Shinella zoogloeoides: one gene and its partner. The main gene of each other region encodes a partner of the protein of the gene in region 2 in a complex. Links are inferred from orthologs where the notes say so. Each region holds a gene or a part of one and is shown on either strand. Other genes may lie near its edges.

Region 1 (3,234 bases), on a different replicon or contig from region 2:
CGTCGCGTATGCGGGACGCAGGGCTTCGAGATCAGTCGAGTGCAGGTGATCGCCTTGCAATGCGGGGAATGTATCAGGCAATGCGCTTTCCCTCCTGATGATCTGTTCACCGTCCTCCTTGAAGAACGGTCCCTTGAAGGTATCTGGCAGGATGTCGAGGGCGACCTCGGACGGACGCGCGAGCCGGGTGCCGAGGGGAGTCACGACAAAGGGGCGATTGATCAGAATCGGTGTTGCGATCATCGCGTCGAGCAACTGGTTATCGCTTAAGTCCGGGTTGTGGAGGCCGAGTTCGGCATAGGGCGTGCCTTTCTCGCGAATGGCTTCCCGGACAGTCAGGCCGGCATCTGTGATCATCGTCGCAAGCTGCTCGCGGGTCGGCGGGCGCTGCAGATACTCGATGACGACGGGGTCCATCCCGGCAGCACGGATCAGTCCCAGCGTGTTGCGGGACGTTCCGCAAGCAGGGTTGTGGTAGATGGTGACGTCCATGGTCAATGCCTTTCGGTGACGGCGGTTCGGGAAACGGCAGGGGTGGCCTCGTACCAGTCCTTCGAGCGGTTCACGATCCAGACGACCGAGAGCATGACAGGCACTTCGATCAAGACGCCGACGACGGTGGCGAGTGCTGCACCAGACTGGAAGCCGAACAGGCTGATGGCGGCGGCAACCGCGAGTTCGAAGAAATTGCTGGCGCCGATCAGGGCTGACGGGCCGGCAACGCAATGCCGCTCGCCGGCCATCCGATTGAGCAGATAAGCGAGGCCGGAGTTCAAATAGACTTGAATCAGGATCGGCACGGCGAGCAAGCCGATGACAGCGGGCTGGGCGATGATCTGTTCACCCTGAAAGGCGAAGAGAAGAACCAGCGTCGCGAGCAGCGCCACCATTGAAATAGGCTGCAACCTTGCCAGCACGCCATCCAGTGCCCGCGTCGTTCCTTCAGCCGTGAGCCGGCGGCGGATGATCTGCGCGATAATGACGGGCACGACGATATAGAGAGCGACGGAGAGAACGAGCGTATCCCACGGCACGGTGATGGCGGAGAGGCCAAGCAGCAGGCCGACGATCGGAGCAAAGGCGACGACCATGATGGCGTCGTTCAACGCCACCTGCGATAGCGTGAACAATGGCTCCCCGCGTGTCAGGTTGCTCCAGACGAACACCATGGCCGTGCAGGGAGCCGCGGCCAGGATGATCAGGCCGGCGATGTAGGAGTCGATCTGGTCTGCAGGCAGGTAGGGGCGGAATAACCAGCCGATGAATAGCCAGCCGAGCAATGCCATCGAGAATGGCTTGACGGCCCAGTTGATGATCAGGGTCACGCCGATGCCGCGCCAGTAGGTGCCGACCTGCGCCAGAGACCGGAAATCGATCTTGAGCAGCATCGGAATGATCATCAACCAGATCAGGATCGCGACGGGGATGTTCACCTTGGCGACCTCGGCCGCGCCGATGATCTGAAAGAGACCGGGCATGACATGGCCGAGGGCAACACCGGCGATAATGCACAAGAATACCCAGATGGTCAGATAGCGCTCGAAGGTGGACATCAGGCGGACTTTCCCTGCGGCGACGTCGAACCTTCCATCGCACCGATCTGGCGAAGCTTCGTTTCGAGCGCCATGTGATCGATGGATGCCAGCGGCAGACTGACGAACGCGGCAATCCGGTTCTTGAGGAAACGTGCGGCCTGAGCGAAGGCACGCTGGATCTCGACGTCCGAGCCCGTGACGGCGGCAGGGTCTTCGATACCCCAATGGGCGGTCATCGGATGGCCGATCCAGATCGGGCAAGCTTCGCCAGCGGCGCTGTCACAGACGGTGAAGATGAAATCCATCTGCGGCGCACCGGGTTCCGCGAACACGTCCCAGCTCTTCGACGAGAAGCCCGTCGATGGATAGCCCAACGCTTCCAGCTCCTTCAGAGCACGCAAATTGACCTCGCCCTTCGGCTGGCTGCCGGCGGAGAAGGCTTTGAACCGTCCGCCACCCTCCTTGTTGAGGATGGATTCGGCGAGAATAGAACGAGCGGAATTGCCCGTGCAGAGGAACAGCACGTTGTAGGTCTTGTCAGTCATGGTCGTGGTCCGTGGTTAGGTCGGCGGGTTGGTGAGCCTCATGATGGTCGCTGACGATGGGCAGATCGAGGAAAGCTGGCGCGTCGCCAGCACGGCTGCGGGCACGCTGTCCCGTTGAACTTCCGAAAATCCGATACGTGCGAAGAACAGCGCCACACTCGTCGTTGCGAGAAAGACGTCACCATCCCGACCGAGGCCGGCCAGGGTCTGCTCGACCAATGCCCCACCCAGGTTTTGTCCGCGGTGATCGGGAAGCACGACGACCGACCGGAGGAGAAAATCGTCGCCACAACGCTCGACGCCGGAGAAACCGACGATCCGGTCATCCGCCGACACGGCTTTGAAGAAAGCCCGGCCGTGATCCTCGACGTCACCGGTTGGCAGATGGGTGTCTATCAAAGCTGCTTTGAGACCGATGTCATTGCCTGCAACCTGCTCCAGCCGGATCGTGCTCATGACAGCTTCGCCTCCGGCGCGCAGCAGGGCGTCAGCTCGGCGATGAGCGGCGCGCAAAGCTCCGTCGAGCCGCCGCAGCAATCCTTCAGGAGGAATAGGGTCAGTTCGCGCAGACCATTGAGATCGGCTCGGTAGATGATCGACCGGCTCTGCCGCTCGCTCGTGACGAGCCCGGCCCGCGAAAGTGTCGCGAGATGCGCCGACATGGTGTTCTGCGGCACGTCGATGAGACGGGCGAGTTCGCCTGCCGGAATGCCGTCGGGTTCGTGGCGCACGAGCAGCCGGAAGGTCTCCAGCCGCGTGGTCTGGGCTAAGGCGCCGAGCGCCGCAATCGCTTTTTCGTTATCCATATATCCAGAATAGTGGATATTATATCCTTGTCAACCAAGTAAGCATCCTGCACTTCCAGCAACAGCTGGAATTTCGTGATTTGCCGTCAAGAGTGAGCAATATCGCAGGTCTTCCCGGCCCGCTTTCGTCCCTGTCATCTCCCTCCATGGACGCACGATTTTTAGCCCCGCATGGCCAATCGCCATCCAATCCCGACCGCCGCCGAAATGGCAAGGGTGATGATTACGGAGAGCTTGAGACGGAAGATGGCGAATGCGGCCAGCAGGGCTAGGGCCAGCGAGGGCACGAGCAATGATCCGAGGACAGGTACGTCCAAGGTGATCGGACCAAGCACCACAGGTGCGACC
Region 2 (3,219 bases):
TCGATCTCTCGCTGGACCGCATCACGCGGCTGCTTGCCGCGCTCGGCGATCCGCATCTGCGGCTGCCGCCGGTCATCCATGTGGCCGGCACCAACGGCAAGGGCTCGGTCACCGCCTTCTGCCGTTCGATCCTCGAGGCAGCCGGCCTCAGTGTGCACGTCCACACCTCGCCCCATCTCGTCAACTGGCACGAGCGCTACCGCCTCGGCGTCAAGGGCGGGCGCGGGCAGCTCGTCGCGGACGCGGTCCTCGCCGATGCCGTGCGCCGCGTGGCCGAGGCCAATGGCGGCGAGAAGATCACCGTCTTCGAAATCCTGACGGCCGTCACCTTCCTGCTGTTTTCCGAGCATCCGGCGGATGTGGCGATCATCGAGGTCGGCCTCGGCGGCCGCTTCGATGCGACGAACGTCATTCCACGCCCCGCCATCTCGGTCATCATGCCGATTTCGCTCGATCACCAGGCCTATCTCGGCGACCGGGTGGAGCTCATCGCTGCGGAGAAGGCCGGCATCATGAAGCGGGGCGTACCCGTCGTCATCGGCTACCAGTCGGAAGACGCCGCCCGCGACGTGCTGGTCGAGACGGCCGAGCGGCTCGGCTGCCCGCATGCCGTCTACGGCCAGGATTTCATGGCGCATGAGGAATATGGCCGCCTCGTCTACCAGGACGAGTTCGGCCTTGCCGACCTGCCCCTGCCGCGCCTGCCCGGTCGCCATCAATATGCCAATGCCGCCGCGGCCATCCGCGCCGTCAAGGCGGCGGGCTTCACCCTTTCCGATCATGCGCTGGAACGGGGCCTCGCCCAGGTCGAATGGCCCGGCCGCCTGCAGCGCCTGACGGACGGCGCGCTGGTGCGGCTTGCCCCGCGCGGCAGCGAGATCTGGGTCGATGGCGGGCACAATCCCGGTGCCGGCCAGGTCATTGCCGAAACCATGGCCAATTTCGAGGAGCGCGATCCGCGCCCGCTCTTCCTCGTCACCGGCATGATCAACACAAAGGATCCGGTCGGCTATTTCGAGCCGTTCCGCGGCCTTGCCGAGCGGGTCTTCACCGTGCCGATCCGCGGCTCGGATGCCGGCCTCGATCCGGTGTCGCTGGCCGATGACGCGGCCCGCGCCGGCCTGGAGTCGGAACCCCTGTCGATGGTCGCCGACGCGCTTGCCGAGATTGGCCGCATCACCGCGGAGGACTCGGTTCCCCCGCGCATCCTGATCGGCGGCTCGCTCTATCTCGTCGGCGACGTGCTCGCCGACAACGGCACGCCGCCCACTTGAAACCTTGCCGGAACGAAAAAGCCCGGCGCGAAGGCCGGGCTTGATCTTGTCCAGTAGCGGGCCGATCAGGCGGCGCTGGAAATCCACGAGGAGAGGGCCGTCTTCGGCGCGGCGCCGACCTTGATGTCGGCCACTTCGCCGCCCTTGAACAGGGCGAGGGTCGGGATCGAGCGCACGCCGAACTTGGCGGCGAGTTCCGGGTTCTCGTCGATGTTCAGCTTGGCGACCTTCACCTTGCCGGCCAGCTCGGAAGAGATTTCCTCCAGCGCGGGCGCGATCATCTTGCACGGGCCGCACCATTCGGCCCAGAAATCGACGACGACCGGCTCTGCGGAATTCAGCACTTCGGCCTCGAAATTGGACTGGTCGACTTTAACGGTAGCCATCAGGCTCTCCTTGAATGGTGATTGTTGTAGAGGATGTGGCGCTGCCGGTGCCCGGTTTCAAGGCCCGGCCGGCAGCGGATCGTCCCGTCCGGTATCTCATTTCGAGGCGAGTTCGGCAAGGCTCGCGTCCATAAGCCCGCCATCCAGCCAGTAGGTTTTCGCCGCTTCCGTATAGATCAACCCGCAGCGGATCTGCCGTCCGGGATAGAGCGGCGCGAGGATCGCGCGATAGATTGCAAGCTGCGCCCGGTGCTCGAAAGGAATCTCCTGGACAGAGGCCGGCGGCGCGCGGTTCGTCTTGAAATCGACGATCTCGACCGCATCGTCGTTCACGGCCATGCGGTCGATGCGCCCGGAGACGGCAAAGTCCCGGCTGCCGAGCGTCAGCGTGCCCATGATCGAGACTTCCGCCCGCGCCGCGGGCGAGAAGATCGCGGCAAGGCTGCCATCGCCGATCACGGCCAGCGCCGCCGCGACGAGCGCCGTGCGCGCGCTTTCCGGCCAGTGCGCCGCCGCCCGTTCGAGATAGCGGCCCGCCGCCGCCGGCCGCTCCGCCGGGTCGAAGGCGGGCAGGACCTGCAGGAAGCGGTGCAGGATGCGCCCCCGTTCCAGCGCAAGGCCGGCGCCGGGAGCGCCGCCCTTCCTGCCGAACAGCGCCGAGGGCACCAGGAGGTCCGCCTTGTCCGTCTCGATCACCGCCGCCGCGCCCGAGGGGCTGAGCGGCCGCGGCAGGGATTTCTGCGGCGGCAGCGGCCGCCCGAGCGCGTCCGGCAAGACCGTCCTCGCCTTTTCCTCGGCGGCCGCCACGACGACGTCGCCGGCCGCCGCCGCGCCCGCTTCCCGCCAGGAAAAACCCTGCCAGCTTTCGCCGGCCGTCGAAAAGGCCGTTTCCACGCACCGTCCGCCCCCGGCGGCAAGCGCGGCGGCGATCATCGGATGCCAGGTGTCCTTGTTCTCCAGCCGGCCGCGATAGCCGCAGACGACGAGCCGGTCGGCGGCGCGGGTCATCGCCACGTAGAGCAGGCGGCGATATTCCTCTTCCGCCGCCGCCTTGATGCGGTCCGCGTCGGCCCCGGTCATGTCGTTGCCGAGATCCTTCAGCGGCAGCCAGACCGGCAGGCCGCCGGCAAGGCTTGGCGCCGGCAGGAAGCGGAGCTGCGGCATGTGGCTCGGGCTGAAGGCCTTCGCGCCGCCGTCGACGAGGAAGACGACAGGCGCTTCCAGGCCTTTGGCGGCATGCACGGTCATGATGCGGATCTCGCCGCGCGCCTTGTCCTGCTCGCGCTTGACGGTCGGCGCTTCCAGTTCCAGCGTCGAGACGAAGGCCTGCAGGCCTGGCAGGCCGTTCTCCTCCTGGTCCAGCGCGAAGGTCAGGAACTCGTCGATGATCTCCCCGGCCTCCACGCCGAGCCGCGCAAGGAACGCCCGCCGCCCGCCGCCCGCGCCGAGGATCCGGGCATAGAAATCGTGCACGGACTGGCCGCGCGCATCGCGGATCATGGTTTCGAGCCGGCGAACGACGGCGGAAAGCGCCGCCTCGGTCTCGGCCATCTCCCGCA

The links.
Region 1: the proteins of trxA (region 2) and Q9316_RS24975 are in contact, whole or in part, in an NMR structure (PDB 2IPA), measured with the Bacillus subtilis proteins. The link is inferred for Shinella zoogloeoides from one-to-one orthologs.

The regions. Positions count from the first base shown.
Region 1 is NZ_CP132313.1:441,810-445,043, reverse strand. What follows is about bases 317-3,234. They hold Q9316_RS24975 (arsenate reductase ArsC), read right to left. Parts: upstream 2,081-3,234; coding sequence 1,553-2,080; downstream 317-1,552. Other genes in these bases: Q9316_RS24965 (ArsR/SmtB family transcription factor), read right to left, coding at 2,533-2,886; arsN2 (arsenic resistance N-acetyltransferase ArsN2), read right to left, coding at 2,096-2,536; arsB (ACR3 family arsenite efflux transporter), read right to left, coding at 495-1,553. Outside these bases: arsenical resistance protein ArsH, read right to left, coding at 1-99. UniProt on the Bacillus subtilis protein: Catalyzes the reduction of arsenate [As(V)] to arsenite [As(III)]. In vitro, can dephosphorylate para-nitrophenyl phosphate (pNPP).
Region 2 is NZ_CP132311.1:3,654,581-3,657,799, forward strand. The notes cover bases 1-2,903. They hold trxA (thioredoxin), read right to left. Parts: upstream 1,661-2,903; coding sequence 1,340-1,660; downstream 1-1,339. Other genes in these bases: Q9316_RS18925 (bifunctional folylpolyglutamate synthase/dihydrofolate synthase), read left to right, coding at 1-1,274; addA (double-strand break repair helicase AddA), read right to left, coding at 1,757-2,903. In the rest of the region: more of addA, read right to left, coding at 2,904-3,219. UniProt on the Bacillus subtilis protein: Participates in various redox reactions through the reversible oxidation of its active center dithiol to a disulfide and catalyzes dithiol-disulfide exchange reactions.